DNA from 3 places in the Pectobacterium sp. HCp5_1 genome. Region 2 is predicted to be linked to each of the others. Evidence: riboswitches for the same ligand, from Rfam matches in the RefSeq annotation. Region 2 holds a riboswitch; each other region holds the start of a gene.
What was found. A riboswitch is a leader RNA that binds a small molecule or an ion and turns the genes downstream of it on or off. The one in region 2 is predicted to bind thiamine pyrophosphate.
Positions count from the first base shown of each region.

Region 1 (9,988 bases), on a different contig from region 2:
TTGCCTATTACAAACATCTTAAAGATGACAATGCGCCTTTCTGTAGCTTGAGATGTGGACCTATTCAGTACAAACAATATTCATCTCAGGAAGATGCAAAAAAAGCGGTTGAAGACGAAGAGCTTATCGTCATAAGCGGTTTTCTTGAGTCTCGTCCAGACAACAACCCCAGAATGGATTCTGAAGGTGATGAAATACCTGTCGATTCGCATTTTGAGAGAAAAAATGGCAAAGAGGTTTCATTGCCCATTTCCCGCCATAATGGTGAATCTTTCAAGGTTCCCAGTCAGGTAACAAGTGTTCAGTCTCTATGCGTCAATTTCGATCACAATTATTACCGAGAGATTTACCTTATTGGTGAGGATGGTAGAGCTAAGCGTTATAGGTTGTGTGACTCGCTTAAGGAAATCAATGATATAACAGAGGGTTGCTCTGACCCAGCATTCTATTTTGGTAAGTTTTGGAAGATTGAACGGTTTTCAGGTCACAGCAATGTCTGGTTAAAGATCACCCAAGGATCATCATTTAAAGATTTCAGAATACGAATTACTAACGATACTGCTGATGGGAGAGGATTTTTCAATGAAAAAAACCTCGGTCGGATAGTTGTTTTTTACAGCCAGATCGATGAGGTTGGGATGGGATATATGACCCCTCAGCTAGGATGGGGGGAAGTGGCCCTATTACCTGCTAAATATGATGAATTTCTAATCAAAGATTACATGCTATCGCATCAAGGTGAGCAGTAGTTATCTGCTGTTCGTGAATAAATCGAACAAAATTATTAACCCTGTTTAAAAAGGTTTTTTATGCATGAAGCTGACCGATAAGTCAACTTTATGACGGAGCTGAACAAAGGGAAGAGATCATACAGCGTGAAGAAGCGATAGCCGGAAGGGCGAACTTGCATCAACAAGCTACTTCCCCTAATCTGGCAAAAATTAGAGATAAACGATTTAAATGACTCGGGGTGCCCTTCTTTGTGAAGGCTGAGAAATACCCGTACCACCTGATCTGGATAATGCCAGCGTAGGGAAGTCACGGTATGCCCCACCGGTTGCCGCCTTCTTCCACGCCGGTTGGGAGACTTATGAACACGCAACCCACCGACTTTTCTGCCGCTCAGGCAGCAACATCACTCACTCAATTCCGTTCTGCCTCGCCGCTGGTGCACTGTCTGACCAACGATGTGGTGCAATCTTTCACTGCTAATGTGCTGCTGGCGCTGAATGCGTCGCCTGCGATGGTGGTCGATCCCGAAGAAGCCGCGCAGTTCAGCGCGGTAGCCGATGCGCTGCTGATTAATGTCGGGACGCTGGAGCGTACGCGCGCTGAGGCGATGCGGGCGGCGGTAAACAGCGCGCATCAGGCGAATACACCGTGGGTGCTCGACCCGGTTGCCGTCGGTGGTTTGACCTTTCGTACTGAATTCTGTCGTGAACTGCTGGCGTGGAAACCCGCGGCGATTCGCGGCAATGCGTCTGAAATTATGGCGTTGGCGGGGTTATCCGCACAGGGGCGGGGCGTGGATAGCGCCGATGATTCTCTGGCGGCGCTCCCTGCTGCACGCGAACTGGCGCGGCAAGTGGGGACCATTGTTGCGGTGACCGGTGTGGTGGATTATGTCACGGACGGTGAACAAGACATCGCGGTATCCGGCGGCGATAGCATGATGACGCGCGTGGTCGGGACGGGCTGTGCGCTGTCGGCGGTCGTGGCGGGTTTCTGTGCTCTGGAGGGGGACCGATTATCCCACGTGGCGGCGGCGTGCTATGTCATGGCGTTAGCAGGGCAGCAGGCGACCTCGGTAGCGCAAGGAACGGGCAGTTTTATCCCCCATTTCCTCGATAGACTCTATACCCTGCGCGCGGAGGATCTGGCATGAAGCGTATCAATGCGTTGACGATTGCAGGCACCGATCCGAGCGGCGGTGCGGGTATTCAGGCGGATTTAAAAGCGTTTTCAGCCTTGGGCGCTTACGGCACCTCGGTCATTACCGCGCTGGTGGCGCAAAATACGCGCGGCGTGCAGTCCGTCTACCGGATTGAACCGGATTTTGTCGCAGCACAGCTGGATTCCGTGCTGAGCGATGTGCGTATCGACAGCGCCAAGATTGGGATGCTGGCACAGACCGATATTGTTGAAACCGTTGCCGAGCGCCTGCGTCGTTACGCGGTGCCTTTTGTGGTGCTGGACACCGTGATGCTGGCGAAAAGTGGTGATCCGTTACTTGCGCCGGAGGCGGTGGAATCGATCCGTCGTGAACTGCTACCGCTGGTGTCCCTGATTACGCCCAATCTGCCGGAAGCCGCCGCGCTGCTGAATACGTCACCTGCCGCTAACGAACGGGAAATGCGTGAGCAGGGGGAAGCGCTGCTGGCGATGGGCTGTCAGGTGGTGCTGATGAAAGGCGGTCACCTCAGCGAAGCGGAGAGCCCGGACTGGCTGTTCAGTCGACATGCTGAACCGCAGCGCTTTAGCTCTCCGCGCGTGAAGACACGCCATACGCACGGTACTGGCTGCACGCTGTCTGCCGCGCTGGCGGCGCTACGACCACGTCACGATAGCTGGGCGGAAACGGTCAAGGCAGCGAAGGACTATTTACAGCAGGCGCTACAGCAGGCCGACACGCTGGAGGTTGGGCACGGCATCGGCCCCGTTCATCACTTCCATCGCTGGTGGTAAATATTATATGCCCTCAATTCTTCACACTGCCGGCTTCCTGCCGCCTGAAATATGGCGGGTATAAGTAAATTGACTTGTACTTTGCGTGACACATTTGCCAGTAATTTCAAAGTAAATTAAGCGTCTTCGGCATAGACAGTGCGTGAACGTCCGGTTACTTTGCTGTGAAATCTTGGCGTTAATGTGAAATAGGGTGTGGGGATAACATATGGCAGGTTCTGCTCGCAGTGCGATGGCTGCCAAGGCGCTTCAGACGATACTCAATATCGGTCTGCTGGTGCTGGCGACTATTCTGGTGATTTTTTTAGTCAAGGAAACGTTTCATCTGGCGAAGGTGCTGTTGATCTCCAACGAGAAAGATTCCTCCTATCAACTGATAGAAGGCATTGTGATCTATTTCCTGTATTTTGAGTTCATTGCGCTGATCGTGAAGTATTTCCAGTCCGGCTATCACTTTCCGCTGCGTTACTTTATCTACATCGGCATTACGGCCATCATTCGCCTGATTATTGTCGATCACAAAAGCCCGTCGGATACGCTGGTCTATTCCGCGGCGATCCTGCTGCTGGTGGTGACTCTGTACCTGGCAAACAGTAATCGCCTGAAGCGGGAATAGTAGAAACAGGAATAGTCAAAATGCGCCGCTATTCCAGCAGCGAGCATTGCGGTGGCAGCCGACAGTGAATCGCTGCTGGAAGTACCTCGATATGGAAGCGTTTGGCGCTGAGCGGCTCGCCGTCCAGATTAAACGTCATATCGTCTGGGGCGGTGATCTCCAGCCACGGCAGGGTAGCGGAAATCATGTTCTGGTTTTCGCTACCGGTGAACCAGGCCTGCAACATATTCGGCAGCAGCTCGGTTGCCGACAGTACGCTTAATTCCAGTAGCCCATCGTTGATTAGCGCCTCTGGGCAAAGTTCCTGTCCGCCGCCAGCCTGACGACCGTTCCCCACCGCGATAACCAGCGTATCGCCTTCCCAGTGAAAATCTGGCCCGTGAATCTCACAGCGTTCGGATTGCAGCATGTCCATGCGAAAGAGCGCGTGCAGCACGTAAGACGCACTCCCCAGCGCCGCCTTCATTTTGGCCGGTGTTTCGGTGGTAATGCGCGTGGCGAAACCGCCCGTCGCCATGTTGATGAAATAGTGTTCGTCGTTCACTTTGGCGACATCGATGGCGGTAGCGCGGCCTTTGATCGCCAGCGTTAGCGCGTTGTGCATCTCCATCGGAATTTGACAACTGGTAGCGAAATCGTTGGCGGTACCCAGCGGCACAATTCCCAGACACGGACGTCCCAGACACGGACGCCCCGCTTCCGACTGCACCGCTAAGGCGGCGGCGACTTCATTAACGGTACCGTCACCACCGGCGGCGATCACGTTATCCGCGTTGAGCTGAATCGCCTCTTCTACATAGCGTTTGGCATCGCCGTATTCCCAGGTCACGCGGACATGCAGCGTATAGCCGTCCTTGCGTAGCTCATCAATGGCTTCGCGAAGTTCTTCATTACCCGCACTTTTTCCATTTAAAATCAGCAGTGTGATTGGATTTTTTTCCATGTCTTATTTCTCTGGCTGCGATGTTGTTAATACAGAAACGTTGCAGTTAATCATAGACACTAAATTGGTAGGCAGATATCAGAAGAGTCGGTGAATATACCCGTCATACTTCAAGTTGCATGTGCGGTGGGAAAATGCGTGGGCGGAAGAAAAAGAAAAGCCAGCTCAAGGGAGATTGAGCTGGCCAAGGAGGTGGTTCCTAGTAGTATCACTACGCTTATTTTTCGTTCTATGTTTTCTCAGCGACGCAATACTAACCACAAGACCGGCTAATTGATGTGATCTGTTTCTAATATTCGTAAAAAACCCTGAGCTTTGTAACGATACCTTCGGGCAACTGACGCCGTTATTCGCGGCAGGGAAAAGTGATAATAGGGGGGCATATCATAAGGAAAGAAGGGCTTACGAAGGGGATAGCCGGATGGTTGGGACATCCGGCTAGATTACCGGTTTATTCCACGTTAGGATTGCGCGTGGTGGTGCCCGGCAGATTGCGCAGCAGTAACGCATAATCCAGCGAGACATCGTCCGGCACGGGCAGATAGACGATATGGCCGTTACCCGGTGCGACATCGGTCGGCTGCCCTTTGGCATTCTGCATAGCGTCGATAGTGAATTGAATATTGCCGTTCGGCGTCATCATCTCCACGCTGTCGCCGCAGGAAAATTTGTTCTTCACATTGACTTCTGCCAGCCCATCGCGGCGTACGCCGGTGAATTCACCGACAAACTGCTGACGATCGGAAATGGAATAGCCGTAGTCGTAGTTCTGGTAATCTTCATGCACGTGGCGACGCAGGAAGCCTTCGGTATAACCACGGTGTGCCAGACCTTCCAGCGTTTCCAGCAGCGTTGAATCGAACGGTTTCCCTGCGACAGCATCGTCAATGGCGCGGCGATAAACCTGTGCGGTACGAGCGCAATAATAGAATGACTTGGTGCGGCCTTCGATTTTCAGCGAATGAACCTGCATTTGCGTCAGGCGTTCAACGTGCTGAATGGCACGCAGATCGCGGGAGTTCATGATGTAGGTGCCGTGCTCGTCTTCAAATGCGCTCATGTACTCGCCGGGACGCATGTTTTCTTCCAGCATAAAGACTTTGTCGGTCGGTTCTCCGATGCCCAGAGCGGGTTCAACGTTTTTCACCGCGATAGGTTCGTGCTGATGGACGATATTCCCGACCTCGTCCTCTTTACCTTCCTGAACCTTATATTCCCAGCGGCAGGCGTTGGTGCAGGTGCCCTGATTCGGATCGCGTTTGTTGATGTAGCCGGACAGCAGGCAGCGACCGGAATACGCCATGCACAGCGCGCCGTGAACGAAAATCTCCAGTTCCATATCCGGGACGTTCTGGCGGATTTCTGCAATCTCTTCCAGCGACAGTTCGCGGGACAGAATCACACGCGTCAGCCCCATTTGCTGCCAGAATTTCACCGTCGCCCAGTTGACCGCGTTGGCCTGAACGGAAAGGTGAATATCCATCTGTGGGAAGTTTTCCCGCACCAGCATAATCAGGCCCGGATCGGACATGATCAGCGCATCAGGCCCCATTTCGATCACGGGTTGCAGATCGCGCAGGAAGGTTTTCAGTTTGGCATTGTGCGGCGCAATGTTAACGACGACGTAGAATTTCTTGCCCAGTTCATGCGCTTCGTTAATGGCTTGCGCCAGCGTCTGATGGTTGAATTCGTTATTGCGCACGCGCAGGCTGTAGCGGGGTTGACCGGCATAAATCGCGTCCGCGCCATAGGCAAAGGCGTAGCGCATATTTTTCAGCGTACCGGCCGGAGAAAGCAGTTCCGGTTTAAACATGGTATCTCTCGATTCTGATCACAAGTCAGGCTGCTCCACGGCGGGAACAGTAAAGGCGGAGGATTCTAGCGCTAATAGGGGGAAATTGCAGTAGACGACACACGAAACGTAGGCCTATTGTTTGACGTAAATCAATTGTTTGACGTAAATCAATTTTTTGACCTAAATAAAGAACGGCCTGCCATTAATAGAGCAGGCCGGATAAAGCAGGATTAACGCGTCGCGATACGGGATTTTCCGAACGTTTCGCGGTTGTGGAGCTGATATAAATCGACCTGTGGGCCAACTGGCACAATCTGCGTCGGGTTCAGCCAGGCAATACCGTAATAGCCTGCTTTGATGTGGTTGATATTGACCGTCTCCGCAACGCCCGGCCACTGGTACAGTTCGCGCAGGTAGTTCGACAGGTTCGGGTAGTCGGCAATGCGCTTCAGGTTACATTTGAACGCGCCGTGGTAGGCCACGTCAAAACGCACCAGCGTGACAAACAGACGCCAGTCGGCTTCGGTCAGCGTGTCGCCGAGCATATAACGGTGGCTGCCAAGATGCTCGTCCAGTTCGTCCAACGTGGCGAAGAGCGTGGTGACGGCATCGTTATAGTGTTCCTGCGTTTTGGCGAACCCGGTCTTATACACGCCGTTGTTGACGTTGTGGTACACGGTTTCGTTCCAGCGGTCGATCTCAGCGCGCAGTTCCGACGGGTAGAAATCGAGGTGGTTGCCAGTCAGATCGTTAAATTCGCTGTTCAGCATGCGGATGATATCCGCCGATTCGTTGTTCACGATGCGGCCTTCCACCCGATCCCACAGCACAGGCACCGACACCTTTCCGGTATAGTCGGGCACGCTGGCGGTGTAGAGCTGGTGCAGGTAGTTAATCTCACCCACGTGCCCGCCGGCATCCTGCGGGGTAGCAAATTCCCAGCCGTTATCCGCGATGCGCGGGTTGGCAACGGAGAGCGAAATGATGTTCTCCAGCCCTTTCAGTTTGCGGAAAATCAGCGTGCGCGACGCCCACGGGCAGAGATAGGAGACAAAAAGCTGGTAACGACCGGCTTCTGGTACCAGCTCGGTTTGCCGAAATTTGGTTTCTTCACGGTGGAATGCCCCGTTTTTGATCTCTTCCGCCGCGACATCGCCGTTAACCCATTTGCCATTCACTAAGCCTGACATCGTTTTTCCCCTCATCTGTTCTGTTGCAGGTGACCCAAGTCCCGCACACCGTGCGGGGTGATACCCGTTATTATTGTAGGCTTAAAAGAGTAACAGCCTTGGGAAAAGAGAAAATGACAAAATTTTCATTAAGTCAGACAGTATTTTTGACCAGACTGGGAAGGGGGGTGGCTAACGTTTAGCCGCCAGCAGGCCGTATAGCGCAGAGTCGGACACCTCGCCGTCGACGATCCAACGCTGTTTCAATAGCCCTTCCTGCGTGAATCCCAGTCGTTCCAGCGAGCGGGCTGACGCCACATTGCGGGGATCGATTTCGGCTTCCAGTCGGCTGAGTCCCGCTGTTTCAAAGGCAAAATCCCGCAGCGCAGAGAGTGCTTCCGCCATATAGCCTTTGCCTTGCGCGCTCGCCGCCAGACAGTAGCCGATTTCGGCGCGTTTAGACTCAATCTCAAGGTTGAACAGCACGCAGGTGCCGATCAGTTCGCCGCTTTCTTTAACTTCCAGACCCAGCTTCATGTGTTGCCCGGCGCACAGCGCGCTCCAGTATTCGTCAATCGCGTCGTGCGCCTGCTCGATGTGTTGCCAGGGCGGATGGTTCCAGAAGCGCATCACAACCGGATCGGACATAAAGGCGAACAGCGCTGGCGCATCATCACGATAAAGCGGGCGCAGCAGCAGGCGAGGAGTCTCGATTTTGGTGGTTTCGGAAAATAGCGCAGTCATTATCGTGAAAGCCTCTTTTTCGTGTGGAATGAATTCGTATGGAATGGAAGACGGTTATTCGGACAGATGGCCAGCTTGCAGTGCCGCAATATCACCTGCTGCGATGATTTCCAGATGACGCGTGATTTTTTCTATCGGCCAGTCCCACCAACACAGCGTTTCCAGTGCCTCGATGACGTCCGGCGCAAAACGGGCTTTAAGGATTTTGGCCGGATTGCCGCCAACGACCGTATAAGCGGGCACATCGGCGGTGACCACGGCGCGTGACGCAATGATGGCGCCATTTCCAATGCGGATGCCGGGCATGATCAGCGCGTCATAGCCAATCCAGACATCATTGCCGATGAGCGTGTCGCCTTTGTATGGTAGATCGCCGGGCTTGGGTGTCACTTTCTCCCAGCCGTTGCCAAAAATCTGGAATGGGTAAGTCGACAGGCCGGAAAGTCGATGATTGGCTCCGTTCATGATAAATTTAGCGCCACGTGCGATAGCGCAAAATTTACCGATGATTAATTTATCGCCGAGAAACGGATAGTGATAGAGCACGTTTTTCTCGAAATTTTCTGCGCCATCAGGATCGTCATAATAGGTGTAGTCGCCAATTTCAATATTCGGGTTGGTGACAATATTCTTGATGAAACACACTTGGGGGAAACCGGCCATGGGGTAGCGGTTATCAGGGTCTGGTCCGTTCAAAATGGTCTCCATAACATCATAAGGCGCTGGGTGTTACACCTCATTACAGGGCGCGGCTTCCCAGCGATAGCCGATGCCGTATACCGTGCGGATAAATGAGGTCTCTTCGTCCAACTGTTCCAGCTTGCGACGCAGATTTTTGATGTGGCTATCGATGGTGCGGTCGGTCACGACGCGGTAATCGTCGTAGAGCTTATCCAGCAGCGCCTCGCGGGAAAACACCTTACCCGGCTCGGCGGAAAGCGTCTTGAGCAGGCGAAACTCTGCTGGTGTGAGATCGAGATTCTGCCCCAGATAGCTGGCCTGAAAGCCGCTTTTATCAATCAACAGGGCCGTTTCGGTTTTCTCTGCGGCTTTCAGTCCGTCATTCTGCCAGCCGCAGCGGCGCAACAGCGTTCTGACGCGCACGACCACTTCGCGCGGGCTGAAGGGCTTACAAATATAGTCATCGGCACCAATTTCCAGCCCCAGCAGGCGATCGATCTCTTCGCTGCGTGCGGTGACCATGATAATTGGCACGTTGGAAAATTGGCGGATGGTGCGGCAGAGCGTCAGGCCGTCGCAGCCCGGCAGCATTAAATCCAGCAAAATGAGGGAAGGGGAATGCTGCCGCACCCACTCGACGACATCATTGCCGTTGGGCAGCCAGTGCGTGGCATAGTCCGCTGCCTGAAGGTAATCCACCAGCAGTTGCCCCAATTTGGGCTCGTCTTCGACGATGAGAATCGGTGACGCCATAGCGAAATCGGGTACGGTTGTCATAGCTCTGCTTATTTAGATGTGAATCTTAATCAGGTTCGTGCAAGGGAAGCTCGATGGTAATCATCACACCCCCTAATGGCGAATGTTCAGCATACAGACGTCCGCTATGTGCCTCAACGATATTATTGCAGATTGCCAGCCCCAGCCCGGAGCCGCCGCTGGCGCGGTTACGCGAACTTTCCGCACGGTAAAAACGTTCGAAAATCATCGTGAGCTGCTCGTCGGTCACGCCGGGGGCGCTGTCCTGCCAGATAATCGCCCAGCGTTTATGCTGCTGAATAACCGCAATGGTCAACTGACCCTGCTCATCAGTGTAGCGCAGGCTGTTTTCCAGCAAATTGTTAAACAGCTGACTGAGCCGGTCTGGATCGCCAAAGACGCTCGCCTGCGCGGGTAAATCGGTGGTGAGCGTAATCTGCTTTTTCTGGAAACGTTCATGAAACGCGGCGATAGCAATATGCAGAATTTGCACCACGTCTACAGACGCCTTGCGGTAGGCCAGCGCCCCACGATCGGACAGGGTGAGTTGATGCAGGTCGTCCACCAGTTTGGTGAGCGTTGTGACCTCAGACTGGAGC
Region 1 is NZ_JAUMIO010000002.1:283,249-293,236, reverse strand. It holds gene Q3A88_RS02860 (hypothetical protein) at 1-749, shown strand, start outside; TPP riboswitch at 957-1,053, shown strand; gene thiM (hydroxyethylthiazole kinase) at 1,091-1,885, shown strand; gene thiD (bifunctional hydroxymethylpyrimidine kinase/phosphomethylpyrimidine kinase) at 1,882-2,685, shown strand; gene psiE (phosphate-starvation-inducible protein PsiE) at 2,894-3,301, shown strand; gene yegS (lipid kinase YegS) at 3,330-4,244, opposite strand; gene yegQ (tRNA 5-hydroxyuridine modification protein YegQ) at 4,696-6,057, opposite strand; gene Q3A88_RS02830 (glutathione S-transferase family protein) at 6,270-7,229, opposite strand; gene Q3A88_RS02825 (GNAT family N-acetyltransferase) at 7,401-7,952, opposite strand; gene Q3A88_RS02820 (Vat family streptogramin A O-acetyltransferase) at 8,007-8,660, opposite strand; gene baeR (two-component system response regulator BaeR) at 8,682-9,410, opposite strand; gene baeS (two-component system sensor histidine kinase BaeS) at 9,436-9,988, opposite strand, start outside.
Region 1: another riboswitch for thiamine pyrophosphate. It lies ahead of thiM (hydroxyethylthiazole kinase); the one in region 2 lies ahead of thiB (thiamine ABC transporter substrate binding subunit).

Region 2 (9,988 bases):
AAATTCCTGTTGCAGACCACGGACGGTGGTGCGCCATACGTCACGCTGCTGCGGCGTAATCTGTGGCAGCAGCTGATCCAGCGCCTGTGCGACATCCGCGTTGATCGCCACGTGCGGTTGGCGGATCTTGCCCAACTCGGCGGGATCGATATCGATGTGAATGATGCTGGCCTGCGGGCAAAACTGTTCCGCTTTACCAATCGCGCGATCGTCAAAACGCGCACCCAACACAATTAACAAATCTGCCTGCTGTAAGATCAGATTGGTTGATCGTGCGGCGTGCATACCCAACATCCCGAGCGACAGAGGGTGATCGACGGGCATGGTTCCCAGCGCCATCAGCGTCATGGTGGTTGGCAGGCTGGAGCGTTCCGCCAGTTGAATCGCTTGTTCGTGCGCGGCGCTGCTAATGATCCCACCGCCCAGATAGAGCACCGGACGCTGAGCCGCATTAATCATGGCCGCAGCACGCTCGATTTCCTGCTGGGCGATGGCGGGCGGCGTATCGAGAGGGAAGACGTCCGGCAGTTCGCTCAGTTCAATGGTCGCATTCTGAATGTCTTTTGGAATATCAATCCACACGGGGCCAGGGCGGCCCGACTGCGCGATGCGAAAGGCTTCCGGGATCACGCGCGGCAGTTCGTTGATGTCGCGAACCAGATAGTTATGTTTGGTGACGGGAATAGAGATGCCGTAGGTGTCGACTTCCTGAAACGCATCGGTACCGATCATGCTGGAAGGCACCTGACCAGTGATACACACCAGCGGGATCGAATCCAGTTTGGCATCGGCGATGGCGGTGAGCAGGTTGGTCGCCCCCGGTCCGCTGGAAGCCATACAAACCGCCGCGCGTCCGCTGGCTCGCGCCATGCCTTGTGCCATAAATCCAGCGCCTTGCTCGTGGCGAGCCAGAACGTGGCGAATAGTCTTACTCTGACCCAGTGCATCATATAACGGCAGGGCCGCGCCGCCGGGAATGCCCGCTACGGTGGTGATGCCCTGCTGTTCGAGCAGCCGAACAATTAACTGAGCGCCTGTATAACGCATGTTTACATCCTTCATCAGGGCCGGTGCGGTGTCGGAGCGGGGAGGGTAAAAACAAGAAACCCCGCTCGGCTTGCGCCGGCGGGGTTTGAGAATCTTCGATTCGGAACCCGTTACGGCGCGCTGCCGACGACGACCACGACGACCACGCGCACGACGACGACCGCGTCAACATGCGCGGTGCTTAGTAGTGCTGAAGTGGAAGAAGAATAGTGCGTCACGGGAATCCTATTTATGTTCTAGTGAATTATTTATGGCCGAATGTTGTGTTCGAATGAGTTATTCACTCGCCAACTCATATAAGCACAGCAGTACAAAAAGACACAATACCTACAAGGGATAAAAACTGAATATGTCGAATTGGTCACAGTATACCCGTCATACTTCGAGTTGCATGTGCGTTGGCTGCGCTCAAATACTCGGCCCGTCGTGGGCCTCGCCCTGAAGGGCCGCTGCAAGCAGCGTTCAAATCTGCTCCCAGCAGATTTGTCAACCGAATCACTTACTTGAGTAAGCTCATCGGGATTCCCTCACTTGCCGCCTTCCTGAAACTCGAATTATTTAGGGTATATATTGGTATTTCACCGCACGATTACCGCCTGATTTTTCGCCGTATAACCGAGAGAAGCGTGACTGTTTTCACAATTGGAACAGGGTTTCAATGTTATAAATTATAAAATAATCATTGGGATAGTGGGTGGTGATAAATGGGCGTGTCCCGAGCGGTAGGGAAAGGCGTATTAAGCGGTATCTTATTGATGGCAATGAGTATCGGCACGGCGATGGCCTGTCAGGCTGGCCCTGCTAACGAATGGAAACGGGGTATTGAACAGCAGCGTCAGGCGGATTTGGGCAATGGCTGTTATCTCAATCCGATTATTGCGGGCGATCATCCTGACCCCACGATTATCAAAGACGGGGATGACTATTACATGACGTTCTCGTCATTTGACGACATCCCCGGGCTGTTGATTTGGCATTCTCGCGATTTAGTGAACTGGGAACCGCTTGGCCCAGCAATAACGACGCCTGTCGATGCGATCTGGGCACCGGATTTGGTGAAACACAACGGCAAGTATTATATCTACTTCACCACAAACCGGATTATCGACGCCAAAGGGACGAAAAAGAAGACGCTGTATGTGATTACCGCCGATGATATCCACGGCCCGTGGACGCTGCCGAAGGATACGGGCTTGAAAAACCCGGCCAGCGATCCCGGCCACGTCGTGGGAGAGGATGGCAAGCGTTACATCTTTATGTCTGGTGGCAACCGCGTGCAATTAACGGACGACGGGCTGTCGACGGTCGGCGACATGGCGGTGGTCTATCAGGGATGGCAGTACCCGGAAGAGTGGGATGTGGAAAGCTTCTCGCAGGAAGGGCCTAAGATGCTGCGCCACGGCGACTACTTCTATATGGTGCTGGCGGAAGGCGGAACGGCTGGGCCACCAACCGGGCACATGGTGATTGCCGCGCGATCTAAATCGATCAACGGACCGTGGGAAAACTCGCCGCATAACCCGATTATCCGCACGCAGGATCGTTCAGAGAAGTGGTGGTCACGCGGTCATGCGACGCTGATCGACGGGCCGGATAAAAATTGGTACATGGTGTATCACGGCTATGAAAACGGCTTTATGACGCTGGGGCGGCAGGCGATGCTGGAGCCAATTGTCTGGGGCGATGACGGCTGGTTTACGTCTGCCGGATTTGATACCGGCAAACCGATTCGCAAGCCGACAGGGGGCGAAGCGGTGCCTCACGGCATTGGCTGGTCTGATAGCTTTACCGACGAGAAATTTCCGGCACGCTGGCATTTCTACCGCGCCAATGCGGAAGAGCTAAAGCGGGTTACGCTTAGCGACGGCAAGCTGCACTTGAAGGCAAAAGGCACGTCGCCGAAAGATAGCGCGCCGCTGACGATGATCCCCGGCGATCAGGCTTACCAGATTGAAGTGACAGCGAACTTTGCTCCCGGCGCGCAGGCTGGTTTATTGCTGTTCTACAACGCGAAGCTATATGTCGGGCTGTCGTTTAATCAGGATGGCACCGTCATGCATCGCTACGGGCTGGAAAGGGCGGAGAAGAAATTGCCGCATATTACGGGCAATGAGGTACAGATTCGGATGAAAAACGATCGCCATATCGTGACGTTCTACACCCGAACCTCGGATCAGGAACCGTGGAAAAAATACCCGGTGCAGATGGAAGTGTCCGGCTACCATCACAACGTCGCGTATGATTTCCTCAGTCTGCGGCCTGCCCTGTATGCTTCAGGCGAAGGCGAGGTGACGTTCAGCAACCTGCGCTACCAGGCGTTGCCTTAGCTTCTCAATCCGAAGACGGACGTGAAATTCCCAGGATGGCGGCTGCTTCAGCGCTGCCATCCTGTAGCGCCTGAGTCGGCCCGTCATAATAAATCTGTCCGTCCACGATCAGCACCGTACGCTTCGCGATCCGCATGGCATCATCCAGATTGTGAGACACCATCAACAGCGTGAATTCACGCTCCTGACACACGCTCTCAACCAGATCGAGCATCTCCTGACGCAGCGCAGGATCGAGCGCTGAGAAGGGTTCATCCAGCAGCAGAATAGGCTGGTGGCGCACCAGACAGCGTGCCAGTGCCGCGCGCTGGCGCTGCCCGCCGGACACCTGCGACGGCAGACGATCCAGAAGATCTGCCAGACCGACCCGATCGGCGATCTGCCGTAACGTTTCACGCTGTGTGGCACTCAGTCGCAGGCCGGGATGTAGCCCCAGCGCGATGTTCTGTCCGATCGTCAAATGAGGAAACAGGTTATTTTCCTGAAACAGAATCGACACCGGTCGTTTAGCGGGAGGTGTCTCGCGGTGAGGTTCGCCGTTAAGCCGTAATTCCCCGCTGTCTGCCATCAGGAAACCGGCAACCAGATTCAGCAGTGTACTTTTCCCTGCGCCGCTAGGGCCGAGGATGGCGATGCGCTCGCCCGGTTTGACGTGAAAATCAAAACGCATGGGCAAGTGCTGATAAAAGTAGGTCAATTTCTCAAGCGCGATCATGACGGCCTGCCAGTTTCTCAATCAGGGTAAATAACATAAAGCACAGCAGCATTAAGAGCAGCGCCGTGACTGCGCCGTCGGCGCTGCGATAGGAACCAATTTGCTGGTACAGGTAGAACGGCAGCGTGCGGAACTGCTCATTGCCGAACAGCGCGATAACGCCGAAATCCCCGATCGACAGCACGCAGGCAAAGGCTAACGCCTGCGCCAGCGGCTGTTTCAGCGCGGCGAGTTCGATCAGCTTCAATCGCTGCCAGCCGCGAATATCCAGTGACGTGCAGAGTCGGTTGTAACGCTCGGCAACGTCAAGCATGGGGTTTTCCAGCACTTTGATCGCGTAGGGAATCGCCATCAGCGCGTTGGTGAACACCACCAGTGCGTAAGGGGATTGCGGCAACCCGATGCTGTTATTCAGCAGCAGGAAAAAGCCGGTTGCCAGCACAATACCGGGCATGGCGAGGATGAGCATACCGCTCAGGTTCATCAACTGCCCGTAGAGTGGCTTCTGGCGTAGCTTGAGCTCGCGGCTGCTCCAGAGCAGCATCATGGTCAGTACCAGACACAGGAGTCCTGCGCCTAAGGCGATGCGCAGCGAGGTAAACAGCGTTTGCCAGAGCACAGGCTGTTGCAGCACGGTAACCAGCGATCGGTTCACGCCATCTACTACCACGGCCAGCAAAGGAGGGACGACCAGCAACAACAGTGCACCAATCAGCACGCCATCGGTGAGGCGGCTTAAAGCGCTATCTTGCGGGTTGCGCCAGGCAAGCTGTTGTGTGCTGCCGACGGGCAGAATGCGCCCCAGCCGCTGGCTCAGCAGTACCAAACCAAGACAGCAAACCATCTGGATTAACGCCAGCAGCGCCGCGCGCCCCGGATCGTAATCAAAGCTTAATGCCTGATAGATAGCCAGCTCGATCGTGGTTGCCTGCGGGCCGCCGCCCAGCGACAGCACGGTGGCGAAGCTGGCGAAGCAGAGCATAAAAATCAGCGCGCCAGTGGGTAAAATCTGCCGGCGCAGGGCGGGCCATTCCAGCAGCCGGAAATGCTGCCAGCTGTTCATGCCCAGATTCGCGGCCAATTGACGCTGCTCGGTAGCGATGCCTTCCAGCGACTGCAACAGCAATCGGGTTGCCAGCGGCAGATTAAAGAAGACGTGCGCCAGCAGAATGCCCTGCAACCCATAGGGCGAAAATGTATATTTCAGGTCAAACCAGCCCAGCGCAGAGGCCAGCCAGCCTTGGCGACCGTAAACGCTGAGCAGGCCAAAAACGGCGACCAGCACGGGCAGCACCAGCGTCATCGCGCATAGGCGCAGCAGCCAGCGATGGCCGGGAAAGCGTCGCCGGTACAGCGCTCTGGCGAGAAACATGGCCGGAACGGTAGAGAACAGTGCGGAGAGAAAGGCCTGCCAGAAGGTAAACCGAATGACATGCCAGAGATAGCTGTCATGCCATAGCGTGCGCCACTGGCTTTCGGGTGCCTGTAGCCACAGGGCACCGAAAGCCAGTGTGGCAACGGAAATTAACAGCGTGGTGGCCAGTAGCCCTGGCCACAGACGTCCGCCGATCAGTGGCTGACGGCGCGTTGCCATGCCTGAATCCACCGCGTCCTTTGGTCAGCGACTTCCTGAGCGCTGAACTGCATGGCTTTTTCCGGCACCGCGAGCGTCGCGAAGCCTGCTGGCAGATCGGTTTTCACCGCCGGATACATCCAGTTTGTGGTAGGGATCGCCTGCTGGAACGTTGGGCTCAGGATGAACTGCATAAAGCGTTTTGCCAGTTCGGGATTTTTGCTGGAAGCCAACTGTCCGGCGACTTCAATTTGCAGATAGTGCCCTTCGCTGAAGGTCGCTGCCGCGTAGTTGTCTTTCTTCTCTTCAATGATGTGATAGGCTGGCGATGTGGTGTAACTCAGCACCAGATCCGCTTCCCCTTTCAGGAACAGACCGTAGGCTTCGCTCCAACCTTTGGTGACGGTAACGGTTTTTTTCGCTAGTTTCTGCCAGGCTTGCGGCGCATCATCGCCATACACTTTCTGCATCCACAGCAGCAGCCCCAGTCCTGGCGTGCTGGTGCGTGGATCCTGATAGATCACTTTCCACGGTTCGTTGCTGTCCACCAGCTCATGTAGGCTTTTCGGCGGGTTCTTCAGCGTGTTTTTGTTATACACAAACGCGAAATAGCCGTAGTCATAAGGCACGAACGTCTTATTGTTCCAGCCGCCCGGCACCGTGACGGCGCGGGTGTCCAGATTGTGTGGCGCAAACAGGCCGGTTTGTTCCGCCGCCTGCAACAGGTTGTTGTCCAGCCCCAGAATGATATCCGCTTTGCTGTTCTTGCCTTCCATACGCAGACGGTTCAGCAGTGAGGCACCATCTTCCAGCGCGACGAAGTTCAGCTCGCACTCGCACTCTTTTTCAAACGCGGTCTTGATGACAGGGCCTGGACCCCACTCGGAAGCGAATGAATCGTAGGTATATACGGTAAGCGCAGGCTTGGCGAACGCCGACGCTGAGAGCAGTAGCAGGCAAGACAGGCTGGTTTTCAGCACGGTGGCTGAACGCGGTAATAATTGATTTAACACTTTGCACTCCTGAGAATCATAGGGTGGCAAAGGACTTTGAGGCAGCAATGAGCAGCACTCTCAAATCCCTTCGCCGGTATTAACCGGATCAGGTTCGACGGGTATCTTCTCAGCGAAAAATATTTCCGCACCCCGTTGAGAACGGCACATTGTAAAGGGTTAAGTCGGGCAGCGAAAGGCTCTCAGCGTTCCGGCGGCGCGAACCAGGCGGATTTAAAATCAAACCAGCCCAGCATATTCATCCTGACGCCGCGCATACTGCGCTGCCCCTGAAGCTGTAGCCAGTGATGCAGAAGAGGGTGCAGTTGGCCGCTGGCGATCAGCTTTTCACACCACTCTGCCATCGGCAGCGAGTGATTGCGCCACTGCTGCGCGTCCGCGTGCAGATCGTCATTCAGACAGTGCTGCGCCAGCGGGAGTTCGTAGAGCATCGCGAACAGGGAGAATTCGATCGGCAGGTAACAATTCAGGCTACCAAACCAGATATCGCTGTCGGCATTGCCCTGATACCAGTCTTCGTAGCTGACCGTCTGAATATGTAATGTGACGCCGTGTTGTGCCAGCAGTGTGTGCATTATCTCGCTTAATATCCGATATTCAGGGTGTGCCTGATAGAACGTGAGCGTGACGTCCGTTAGCCCTTTCGGCATGGATTGTGGTACATCGGGATGGTGATGGTGCCAGCGCGGCAGCAAACTGTAGGCGGGAGACCAGTCACGCTGGTTGCTGATATTGGCGTGGTTGAGTAGCGAAATAGGGTTAAAGACCTGCCTGAGCCATCGCTGAGCTTCCGGTCGTGATGCTAACGGCGAACGCTTATCGAACAGCAGGAAATAGCCGCCTTCTTCCATCCGGCTTTCCAGCTGTTCGTGACGAGAATTGTCAGACTGGAGTTGGATAGATACCGGCATTTCCTCTGGCTCGTCGGGCAGTACCCAAATATTGACCTCATCAATGAGCGCCCGATAGCCAAAATAATCATCGAAGGCGCGGATCTTTAGCTGGTTGCTATTATTGCGCACCACGGCGTAAGGGCCGGTGCCAATTGGGTGTTGTGCAAAATCGGGTAGCGTTTGCCATTCCTGCGGCAAAATCATGGCGTGCACGCTGCCTAATAACCACGGCAGCCAGTTATCCGCGCTGTTCAGCCGGATATCAATCACGAAGGGCATCGGTGATGTGATGGTTTCAAGGTGCGAAAACAGCGGCGATGCGGTGAGGCGCTTGAGGGAGGTGATGACATCCTCCATCGTGAGCTCGCGACCGTGATGGAAGCGGATGGCCGGACGCAGATAAAAACGCCAGTGCAGCGGGGCCAGCATTTGCCAATGGTGAGCAAGATCGGGTTTTAGTTCCCCATTTTCCTCATTTATATTGGTCAGCCCGCTAAAAATTTGCCGTGCAATGTGCATTTCCGAACGCCGCAGCGCCGAACCTGGCTGCAGGTTGCGTAAGGGGCGGTAATAGAGGATGCGCAGAATATGTTTTCCCTGCCGGAAACTCCGTCCAAGATGGGCAAGTAACATCTGGCGTACCGCTTCTTTATCACCGACCAACTGCACCAGTTGCTCAATGCGATCCTGTTCCAGCAAATCCTCGGCGCGCCGCTGCTGTAGCGCCAGTCCGGTATAAACAAACGATAGCTGAGAGCGTTTTCCCCTTCCGGCTTCTGCCTGCCAGATCAGCCAGCCTTCCTGCTGCATCGCGTTCAGCAGTGAACGGATATGACGTCGGGAACAGTTCAGTACCCCGGTTAGCTCTTGCAGCGTGGTGTCGGTGGTTTGCCCCTGAAAGTGCTGCCACAGGCGGATGAACTGTTGTTGCAATCGAGGAGAAGACATAAAAGAGGAACTCCCTGCACTAAAGTCATCAATTTATCTTTCCCTATATTACGTCGATACTTTCCAACAAGGAAAGAGAGGAGGTGGCTTATGGCGATTTCCCGTTTGTATCGGTTCTATCAAACCTACTTATCGACCTGTAAGGCAAAGTGGTTGCGATGGATGTCTACCCAACAGCGCGTTGCATTATTGCAGCAGGCAACGCAGTGGCACCTGAACGACATGTCTGATGAAGAGTACCGTCATTGGCTCTAGGTGGTGCGAAACAATTTATTCTGAGTAAAACAATTTATTCTAAGTAAAACAATGTATTCTGAGTAATGGTGATGTTTCACCAGCCAGCGAGTTTTTCGCTGGCTTTTTTTATGGTGTTTACCTGCCGCTAGCTTTGTCTGCTGCGGGTGGTTTGCAGGGTAGTGAGGTATCAGCGGCGTTGTTTACGTGATGATTGGTTCACGTAATGGCTTGCCTTCGCTGAGCAGTGCACAATAACGTGCTAATTCGTCCTGCTGGTGGGCATTGCGTATCTGTAAAGCCAGATTAATCGTGGCAAGCTCCCGGGCGTTATCGGCTAATTCTTGGGGGATTTTTTTTTGTTTGGCCAGCCAGTCGGCGACATCGCTCCATTCCCACAGCGGTGATGTACCGCGTAAGCGCTGGACCGGAGAGGGGAAATCGCCCGCACCGCGTTTTCCATCTTTGAGAAGCGCAATAGCCTGACGCGACAGCGCAGACAAGGCTGCGATATCACTGATCCCAACCCAGACTGCATCGACGGAGTGGACTTTGGCCTGGATGCCTGCGGACTCGATATCATGAATAGCATTGATAACCGCGGTAGAAAAACGGGGGCTTTCTCGATCAAATTCGAGATAGACGGCGCTGCCATAGAAGCAGATCAGAGCGTCGTCGCAGCCGCTGGCAAAAAGCGCATCTTCCAGCCCAGCCGTATCTGCGGAAACGCCCGCTAGCGTGAGAGAAAAGTGATACGTTGTCATAAATTCCTCGGTAAGCCGTATAGACCTTCTATTGTTTCAACGTTATCAGGCAGCTATCGACATTGCGGCGGATCTGCTTTGCGTGATTTTCCGGGACTGATGGCGTGGACCAAATACTCATCATATGGGTACTGTGATCCGGCGTGCCACAGATAAGTCTGCCAAATGCATGCCCGTTGCTGGGATAAAAACGCCAGCCTTGCGCTAGTGCGTATTCAATAGCTGCCTGAATATGCTTATTTGGATGTTTTTTCATCGCTATATAGGGTCATGGTAAAGTCGTGTGTTGACAATTGTCAACGCTGGTGTTGGTCGAGAATGAAATATACCTGCTTATTTAGCTGACATTTAAACGGCGCGATCGGCCTGCGCGCAGCTTCGCAAAAGCAAATTGAAGAGGAAGACTGGAAAGGAAGCATGCCCGCAGAGAAAGACACCGGGCATGCTTACAGCGGGTTATTCCACTGGTTTTAG
Region 2 is NZ_JAUMIO010000003.1:111,370-121,357, forward strand. It holds gene ilvB (acetolactate synthase large subunit) at 1-1,047, opposite strand, end outside; gene Q3A88_RS21870 (ilvB operon leader peptide IvbL) at 1,158-1,265, opposite strand; gene Q3A88_RS03335 (family 43 glycosylhydrolase) at 1,752-3,374, shown strand; gene thiQ (thiamine ABC transporter ATP-binding protein ThiQ) at 3,379-4,089, opposite strand; gene thiP (thiamine/thiamine pyrophosphate ABC transporter permease ThiP) at 4,076-5,683, opposite strand; gene thiB (thiamine ABC transporter substrate binding subunit) at 5,659-6,642, opposite strand; TPP riboswitch at 6,723-6,820, opposite strand; gene sgrR (HTH-type transcriptional regulator SgrR) at 6,858-8,516, opposite strand; gene sgrT (glucose uptake inhibitor SgrT) at 8,607-8,771, shown strand; gene Q3A88_RS03365 (hypothetical protein) at 8,954-9,514, opposite strand; gene Q3A88_RS03370 (hypothetical protein) at 9,543-9,770, opposite strand; gene tnaA (tryptophanase) at 9,971-9,988, opposite strand, start outside.

Region 3 (9,988 bases), on a different contig from region 2:
AGATAGAGCGACGCGGGAGCACCCAGCCCACCTAGGCCCACCAGCAGAACGCGGGCGGCTTTGAGCTTCTCCTGACCTTCCGGGCCAATATCTTCCAGCATCAGCTGACGGCTGTAGCGCATGAACTCGCTATCGCTCAGTCCGGCAGACGTTGGATGGGGATTCGTTACCATGTCATGCCTCCCGTCCTTCAATCATCCTGAGCAGCGTCGCGGTTGCCTGCCGCCAGTCTGGTGCTTGCGTAATGGCGCTGACGACGGCAATGCTGCCGACACCCGTTTTCAGCACCGCAGGGACTCTGTCGGTGCTGATGCCGCCAATCGCCACGGTGGGAAAACGGCCTTGCAGATCGGAGATGTGGCGCGCCAGTTCGGCCAGTCCCTGCGGCGCTGATGGCATGTCTTTGGTTTGGGTTGGGAAAATATGCCCCAGCGCGATGTAGGACGGGCTGATCGCCACCGCACGCTCCAGCTCACGATCGTCGTGCGTGGAGACGCCTAACCGCAGGCCAGCTTGTTTAATCGCGGCCAGATCGGCGGTGTCCAGATCTTCCTGCCCCAGATGTACGCCGTATGCCTGATGTTTGACGGCTAAGCTCCAGTAGTCATTGATGAAAAGTTGCGCCTGATAGTGGCGACCCAAGGCGATCGCCTGGATCACCTCGGCTTCGGCTTGTTCATCTGACCGATCTTTGATTCTCAGTTGGATCGTTTTCACCCCGACGCCGAGTAGTCGTTCGATCCATTCCACGCTATCGACAACGGGATAAAGCCCCAGCCGCTGCGGCGTTGGGGCAAAGGGCGTCGAATCCATCATTTGCTTTCCTCGGTTTGCAGGCTGGTGGCGCTGTGATAAAGCTCGCTGCCGCGCGAGCGGAATTCCTGCGACATCTGTGCCATACCGACTTCAATCGGTTTAGCTTCCGCTTCCTGTTTTGCGGCGTAGTCGCGTACTTCCTGTGAGATTTTCATCGAGCAGAATTTAGGACCGCACATGGAACAGAAGTGGGCGACTTTACCGGATTCTTGCGGCAGGGTTTCATCGTGGTAGGCGCGTGCTGTTTGGGGATCGAGTGCCAGATTGAACTGGTCTTCCCAACGGAATTCGAAACGCGCTTTCGACATGGCGTTATCGCGGATCTGCGCACCGGGATGACCTTTCGCTAAATCGGCGGCGTGGGCGGCGATCTTGTAGGTAATCAGCCCCTGTTTAACGTCTTCTTTGTTCGGTAAGCCAAGATGTTCCTTCGGCGTCACGTAGCAGAGCATCGCGCAGCCGAACCAGCCGATCATGGCGGCACCGATGCCGGAGGTGAAATGATCGTAACCCGGTGCGATATCGGTAGTTAGCGGGCCGAGCGTATAGAATGGCGCTTCGTGGCAGTGTTCCAGCTCTTCGGTCATGTTGCGGCGGATCATCTGCATCGGAACGTGCCCAGGGCCTTCGATCATCACTTGTACGTCGTATTCCCAGGCGATTTTGGTCAGCTCGCCCAGCGTATGCAGCTCGGCAAACTGGGCTTCGTCGTTGGCATCCTGAATGGAACCGGGGCGTAAGCCGTCACCCAGTGACAGCGCGACGTCATAAGCGGCGCAGATTTCACAGATTTCACGGAAGTGTTCGTACAGGAAACTTTCTTTGTGATGCGACAGGCACCACTTCGCCATGATGGAACCGCCGCGTGAGACGATGCCGGTCAGGCGTTTGGCCGTCATCGGCACGTAGCGCAGCAGCACACCCGCGTGGATAGTAAAATAGTCCACCCCTTGCTCGGCCTGCTCCAGCAGCGTATCGCGGAACATTTTCCAGTTCAGGTTTTCCGCCACGCCGTTCACTTTCTCTAGCGCCTGATAAATCGGTACCGTCCCGATTGGCACGGGGCTGTTACGCAGAATCCACTCGCGTGTTTCGTGAATATAGCGACCGGTTGAGAGATCCATCACCGTATCCGCACCCCAGCGGGTAGACCAGACCAGCTTTTCCACCTCTTCTTCGATGGAGGAGGTCACGGCGGAGTTGCCGATATTGGCGTTAACCTTCACCAGAAAATTGCGACCGATGATCATCGGCTCTGATTCTGGATGGTTGATGTTGGAAGGGATAATGGCGCGACCGGCGGCCACTTCCTGACGGACAAATTCCGGTGTGATGTTCTCCGGCAGTAGGGCACCGAAACTTTGCCCCGGATGCTGCTGGCGCAGCACCTCACCGCGAATGCGTTCGCGTCCCATATTTTCGCGAATGGCGATAAATTCCATTTCGGGGGTAATGATCCCCTGTCGGGCATAGTGGAGCTGGGTAACGCGTTTGCCTGCTTTGGCACGCAGCGGCCGTGGCAAATGTTCAAAGCGCAGATGATCCAGACCGGCATCCGCCAGACGCTGCTGGGTGAAATCAGAGCTGACGCCAGATAGTGCTTCAGTGTCGTGGCGTTCTGCAATCCAGCTGGCGCGCAGCTTCGCTAGCCCAACGCGGACATCGGGTTGCGCAGCGGGATCGCCATAAGGCCCTGACGTATCGTAAACCGGGATTGGTTCATTGGGTTCGTATTGAGGGTTGTCTTTACTGCCGCCGAGTAACGTCGGGCTAAGCTGAATTTCTCGCATTGGCACGTGGATGTCATCACGTGAGCCCGCAAGGTAAATACGTTTGGAATTGGGAAAGGCGGTTCCCTGTAAGGTTTCAATAAACTGCTGGGCGGCGGCACGCTGTTCACGGCGACCCGATTTTGACGACACTGTTTTTATAGACAAAGGTTCTGTAGACATAGCAAGTTCCTGTAAGACGTAAAGGGAAGATTGCTTGTCTGGAGCCGGAGGGAGTAATAATGATATTGAGCGTCAGAGCAGGTATGTGGAAATACGCAGCCTTGGGCTCAATAGAGGTGCATTACTCTTGTTCCCTTCGCAGGTATTAACCCGATCAGGTTCCGCGGATCCCGAATTAACGGTCTCAGCCTGTGCGCTCATAAGTTTCGTCATAACGATTGATTTCGTAAAACAAAACACGAGCACGCTAGGCACTCCGACAAGATATGCCCGTCTCTTAAACGGGCCAATAAAACCCCTACACTGTATGTCGGCAAAACGCGGATGTCAAAGCGTGCCGCTTTTGCTTTTACAATGTGTGATGATGTCCTGAAATAACGTCAAATGACGGCTATTTGTCGTAAACCTGCTGAATCATTCTGTCTTCTAACGTAAAACGTTCTTCCAGCGCTTCGCCGACGTGGGAGAGTGCCTGCTGGAATTCGAGGCAGTTATCATGGTCGATGGCTGCCGCCAGATGGCTATCGTAAAACGTCATAATTTGCTGCGTGTTATTTTGCAGGGCGAGGTCGAGCTGGGTGGAAAGCGCTAATACTTGTTCGCTGTGCGTCGCTGCTTCATGCAGCATTTTTTCGTATAAATGAAAGTGGCCGGTAGAAAGATAGTCCACCAGATTCTGGCAAAAATTATCCAATGCCTCTTCATCCAGAAGAGAAAGCGTTTCCTTATTCGGCTTGATGCCAACCAGATGATAGTAAGCCACCAGAAGCTGCTTACGCGCTTGTAGCCATTGGTCGATTAACGCATTATTGCCACCAACGTATTCAGTTAGACTTTGTAGCTGGTTTAGCATTGTTGACTCCGTGAACGGTAAGAAATAACTGAAATCCCAGTTATAAAACTTATGTAATCACTCTGAATGTAAAATGCCAGTGAAGTGGCAGTGGAGCAATAAAAAGATATGGAACAGACGCTAAAAGGTGACGAAACCGGCTGGTGGGTGGTTAGCGACGCGGTACAAATCTGGCTCCCTCAGGGAGAATTGCCGCGCGGAACGGCTACGGCGTGGTCGTTGCAGGGGAAAACGGCTCGCCAAATCGGTGAATGGCAAGGACTGCCTGTCTGGCTGGTCTGCCAGGGCCGGGATTCTGATATGGCATCGGTTCGCCAGTTGCTCGATCAGGACGTAGGCTTATTCCAGCTGGCGGGGCGAGGCGTACAGCTGGCTGAATTCTATCGCTCTCATCGTTTTTGCGGTTATTGCGGCCATGAAATGGTGCGGAGTAAAACGGAGCTGGCGTGCTTATGTCACCACTGCAAAGAGCGCTATTATCCGCAGATCGCGCCTTGCATCATCGTCGCGATTCGCCGTGGCGAGGAAATTTTGCTGGCACAACACAATCGGCATCGCGGAAACATGTACACCGTGCTGGCCGGGTTTGTCGAAGTGGGCGAAACGCTGGAGCAGACGGTCGTGCGTGAGGTGATGGAAGAGAGCCAAATCCAGATAAAAAACCTGCGCTATGTGAGTTCGCAGCCTTGGCCATTCCCTCATTCACTGATGATGGCGTTTATGGCCGAGTATGCGGGCGGCGAAATCAAGCATGACCCGAAAGAGCTGCGTGACGCGGGCTGGTTCCGCTATGACCAACTCCCGCAGTTGCCTCCACCGGGCACCGTGGCGCGTCGGCTTATCGAAGATACGGTGGTACTGTGCCGCGCTTATCACGAGAACGAAGGCTGACGTGGTAGTATTGGCGTCATGAATGGCTCGTGTACACCGCGCACCTGCGTCATAGCGTATTCGCTTCATAAAGCGTTCGCCTTATAACGCATCCGTTTCATCACATCTATCCGGTGTAGAACCGCCGTGAGGTTGAAAGGAAAAGAACATGACTGATCTGAAAAATGATCGCTATTTGCGGGCGTTATTACGCCAACCCGTTGATGTCACCCCAGTGTGGATGATGCGTCAGGCGGGGCGTTATCTGCCGGAATATAAGGCAACGCGCGCGCAAGCGGGTGATTTTATGTCGCTGTGTAAAAACGCAGAGTTGGCTTGTGAAGTCACGTTACAACCTTTACGGCGCTATGCGCTGGATGCGGCGATCCTGTTCTCCGATATCCTGACTATCCCTGATGCGATGGGCTTAGGGCTTTATTTTGAAGCGGGGGAAGGTCCGCGCTTTCAGTCTCCGATCACGTCTCATGCCGATGTGGTTAACCTGCCGGTTCCCGATCCAGAGCAGGAACTCGGTTATGTGATGAACGCGGTGCGGACGATCCGTAAAAATCTCGCCGGGGAAGTGCCGCTTATCGGCTTCTCGGGCAGTCCGTGGACGCTGGCGACCTATATGGTTGAAGGCGGTAGCAGCAAAGCGTTTACCGTCATCAAGAAAATGATGTTCGCCGAGCCTAAAACGCTACACCTGTTGCTGGATAAGCTGGCTGATAGCGTCATTCTCTATCTCAACGCGCAGATTCGTGCGGGTGCGCAGGCGGTGATGGTCTTCGATACCTGGGGCGGCGCGCTGAGCGGGCGTGACTACAAAGAATTCTCCCTGCATTACATGCATAAGATTGTTGATGGTTTACAGCGCGAGAATGAAGGCCGCCGCGTACCCGTGACGCTCTTCACCAAAGGCGGAGGCCAGTGGCTGGAAGCAATGGCGGAAACAGGCTGTGACGCGCTGGGGCTGGACTGGACGAGCGATATTGCCGACGCACGCCGTCGAGTAGGCGATAAAGTCGCGCTACAGGGAAATATGGATCCGTCGATGTTGTATGCCGATCCGGCACGGATCGAGCAGGAAGTGGCATCGATCCTGGCCGGATTTGGACAAGGCAATGGCCATGTTTTCAATCTGGGTCACGGCATTCATCAGGATGTGCCGCCGGAGCACGCGGGCGTGTTTGTTGAGGCCGTTCATCGGTTGTCTCGCCCTTATCACGCATGATTCACAGGAGGTGATGTGATTGATACACAACGGCTGCGGGCTGAACAGTTGGCCCGCGCTTCTGATGTGATTCGGCACGACGATTTACCTTTTAAGCAGCCCACGTTTATCGCGGGTGCGGATGTTGGCTTTGAGCAAGAAGGCTCAGTAACCCGCGCTGCGATTGCGGTAATGCGCTATCCTTCGTTGGAACTGATAGAATACAAGATTGCGCGTATCAGCACGACAATGCCTTATATCCCCGGTTTTCTTTCGTTTCGTGAATGCCCTGGGCTACTCGCCGCGTGGGCGTTGCTTGAACAGAAACCGGACCTGCTGTTTGTCGACGGGCATGGGATTTCCCACCCGCGTCGTCTCGGCGTTGCCAGCCATTTTGGTCTGCTAGTTGATGTTCCGACGATTGGCGTGGCAAAAAGTCGACTTTGTGGCCGATTTGAGCCATTGGCGGAGGGCGTTGGCAGCCAGCAGCCGTTACTGGATAAGGGTGAGCAGATTGGCTGGGTATGGCGTAGCAAAGCGCGCTGTAATCCGCTGTTTGTGGCGACGGGGCATCGAGTCAGTCAGGATAGTGCATTGCACTGGGTACAATCTTGTATGCGCGGCTACCGTTTACCGGAGCCGACTCGTTGGGCTGATGCTGTCGCATCAAATCGTCCCGCATTTGTGCGTTGGCAACGGCAGCAAGCCGCTAACGTATTGTCGTAAAACTTTAGGAATTCAGGCATAGGGCGTCACTGTGATTTCAGGTACACTGCCGTCCGTCGCCGTTAATGAGCATAAAAATGTTACGTAACCCCATTCATTTACGTCTGGAAAAGCTGGCGAGCTGGCAACATGTCACTTTCATGGCATGTCTTTGTGAACGTATGTATCCAAATTACCACGAGTTTTGTCGTCAAACAGAATTCGGCGACGCGATGGTTTACCGTCGCATTCTCGATCTGGTATGGGAAACATTGGTTGTTAAAGATGCGAAGGTCAATTTTGATAGCCAGTTGGAAAAGCTGGAAGAAGCGGTTCCCGCCGCGGAAGATTACGATCTTTACGGCGTCTACCCGGCTATTGATGCCTGTATCGCACTGGGCGAGCTGATTCATTCGCGCTTAAGCGGTGAAACGCTGGAACATGCGATAGCGATTAGCGAAACGTCTATCCGCACGGTTGCCATGCTGGAAATGACGCAGGCAGGCAAAGAAATGACCGACGATGAGCTCAAGGTTTTGCCTGCAATTGAAGAAGAATGGGACATCCAATGGGAGATTTTTCGCCTGTTGGCGGCCTGCGAAGAACGCGATATTGAGCTGATCAAAGGGCTCCGTTCCGATCTGCGCGAGGCCGGAAGTAGTAACATCGGGATAAATTTGCATCAATAACGCGATAAAACGTGATTTAAGGCCTGAAATGGCCTGTCTTAAGGCTTCACATTCGCACCCTGTCTGGTCTACATTTGGGGGGCGTAAAAAAAGTGGCTGTCGGTGCGTGTATGCAGGAGAGTGCTATTACACCCTGAAATGGGAAAGGGCATATCCGTCGCACTCGATGCTTAGCAAGCGATAAACACACTGTAAGGATAACTTATGAATAAGACTCAACTGATTGATGTAATTGCGGACAAAGCTGATCTGTCAAAAGCACAGGCTAAAGCAGCTCTGGAATCAACTTTGGCGGCAATTACCGAGTCTCTGAAAGAAGGTGATGCAGTACAATTAGTTGGTTTTGGTACGTTTAAAGTGAACCATCGTAATGAGCGCACTGGCCGCAACCCACAAACCGGTAAAGAAATCAAAATCGCTGCTGCCAACGTGCCAGCATTTGTTTCTGGCAAGGCTCTGAAAGACGCTGTTAAATAAGCCCATGCCGGTTAAAAGTTTAAGCAGAGGGGCGTTTTCGCCCCTTTTGCTTTTACGACGTTTGTGTGGCGCAGGCCTCGTGCTTATAGCCGTGGTAGCTTGTAGTAGCCGCACCGCACCGCCGGACGTTTTCGCCAGCGGCTACGTTGCCGATCGTGGTGTTGTGCGTTTGTGGCGTAAGGATGATGCGCAGAATACGACGGCGCTGACCACCGTATACAACCCGCTTCAAGGCAATGGTCTGGTGGTGACGCGCTATACGTTCCAGCAGGATAAGCTACGCGAGATACAGCGTAATCAGCTCGGGGCGCAACAAGAAGATATGCGTTTGCGCTTTGCAGAAGATGGAACTGTCAGCTTTATGCAGCGGCAGCTTGCCGAAAGACGTGAATCGGTTTCTGATGATGAAATCGCGCTCTACCAGTTCGATGCGAAGCGCATGCTGGAGTTGAGCGATGTATTGCGTGCAGGCAAGGTGAGGCTAAAGCAAGGGAAATGGCTGGAAGGGCAGGTGCAGTCTTGTGACGGTACGGTGGTTCGCCCTGATTTTGACAACGACTCGCGTGAATGGATCGCGCAGCAAAAAGCCCATGCAACGCGCCCGCTAAACGTCGCGTGGCTGGAAGCGCCAGAAGGGACGCAGTTATTGCTGGTGGTGGAAGATGACGTCTGCCAGTGGGAACCTAAGTAACCATTAGCTATAAAAAACCCGGATTTCTCCGGGCTTCAGTATTTATCAGACAACCGTTTATCAGGCTTGCTCGCGCTCAATAGCACGGTAGCCGATGTCTTTTCGACAGAATACCCCTTGCCACTGAATACCCGCTGCTATTTCATAAGCACGTTGTTGCGCTTCAGCCACGGTATTGCCCAATGCAGTGACGCACAGTACGCGGCCGCCGTTGGTGACGACATTAATGCCGTTCAACTTGGTGCCAGCATGGAAAACTTTGCTATCTTCGGCATCCTGCTGCGGTAAACCAGAAATCACATCGCCTGTATTGTAGTCAGCCGGATAGCCGCCCGCAGCCAATACCACGCCCAGAGACGGACGTTCATCCCAGACTGAATCTTTCTGATCCAACGTGCCGTCACAGGCTGCCAGACACAGTTCCACCAGATCGGAGCGCAGACGCAGCATAATTGGCTGTGTTTCTGGATCGCCGAAGCGGCAGTTGAATTCGATCACTTTTGGCTGACCATCGGCAGAAATCATCAGGCCGGCATACAGGAAACCGACGTAGGTATTTCCCTCTGCGGCCATGCCGTTGACGGTCGGCCAAATCACCTGATCCATCACGCGCTGGTGGATTTCATTGGTCACGACCGGAGCTGGCGAATAAGCGCCCATACCACCGGTGTTCGGGCCCGTATCGTTATCCCCAACACGCTTATGGTCCTGACTGGTTGCCATCGGCAAGACATTCTTGCCGTCTACCATAACGATGAAGCTGGCTTCTTCGCCATCAAGGAATTCTTCCACCACGATACGGTGTCCGGCATCGCCGAATGCATTCCCCGCCAGCATATCCTGAATGGCATTCTCTGCTTCCTGCAACGTCATGGCGACAATCACGCCTTTACCCGCGGCTAGTCCGTCGGCCTTGATGACGATAGGTGCGCCTTTGCTGCGTACATAGGCCAGCGCGGGTTCAACTTCGGTGAAGTTCTGGTATTCCGCTGATGGGATATTGTGGCGTGCCAGAAAATCTTTAGTAAAGGCTTTAGAGCCTTCTAACTGTGCAGCGCCCTGCGTTGGGCCAAAGATTTTTAGCCCCGCGCTCTGAAATGCATCCACAACACCGATAACTAGCGGTGTTTCTGGACCAACGATGGTTAAATCGATGTGGTTTTCCTGGGCAAAAGCGACTAACGCTGGAATATCAGTGGCGGCGATATCTACGTTGGTCAGCGCTGGCTCAAGTGCGGTACCCGCGTTTCCTGGAGCAACATAAACACGCTTCGCCAGCGGTGACTGCGAGGCTTTCCAGGCTAGCGCGTGCTCGCGTCCGCCATTACCAATTACTAAAATGTTCATTTCGGTCAGCTCCAGAATTAATGGCGGAAATGGCGCATGTCGGTAAAGATCATTGCAATGCCGTGTTCGTTGGCGGCAGCAATGACTTCATCATCACGAATTGACCCGCCCGGTTGGATCACGCAGGTAATACCAACGGCAGCTGCGGCATCAATACCATCACGGAATGGGAAGAACGCATCAGACGCCATAGCTGAACCTTTTACTTCCAGCCCTTCATCGCTCGCTTTGATACCGGCGATTTTCGCTGAGTAAACGCGGCTCATCTGGCCGGCACCTATCCCGATGGTCATGTTGTCACGTGCGTACACAATCGCATTGGATTTAACGAACTTAGCCACTTTCCAGCAGAAAAGGGCATCACGTAATTCCTGT
Region 3 is NZ_JAUMIO010000050.1:6,616-16,603, forward strand. It holds gene Q3A88_RS20510 (HesA/MoeB/ThiF family protein) at 1-173, opposite strand, end outside; gene thiE (thiamine phosphate synthase) at 175-816, opposite strand; gene thiC (phosphomethylpyrimidine synthase ThiC) at 813-2,768, opposite strand; TPP riboswitch at 2,883-3,037, opposite strand; gene Q3A88_RS20525 (Rsd/AlgQ family anti-sigma factor) at 3,160-3,621, opposite strand; gene nudC (NAD(+) diphosphatase) at 3,730-4,512, shown strand; gene hemE (uroporphyrinogen decarboxylase) at 4,661-5,725, shown strand; gene nfi (deoxyribonuclease V) at 5,741-6,430, shown strand; gene Q3A88_RS20545 (YjaG family protein) at 6,508-7,098, shown strand; gene hupA (nucleoid-associated protein HU-alpha) at 7,303-7,575, shown strand; gene Q3A88_RS20555 (DUF1481 domain-containing protein) at 7,580-8,266, shown strand; gene purD (phosphoribosylamine--glycine ligase) at 8,327-9,613, opposite strand; gene purH (bifunctional phosphoribosylaminoimidazolecarboxamide formyltransferase/IMP cyclohydrolase) at 9,631-9,988, opposite strand, start outside.
Region 3: another riboswitch for thiamine pyrophosphate. It lies ahead of thiC (phosphomethylpyrimidine synthase ThiC); the one in region 2 lies ahead of thiB (thiamine ABC transporter substrate binding subunit).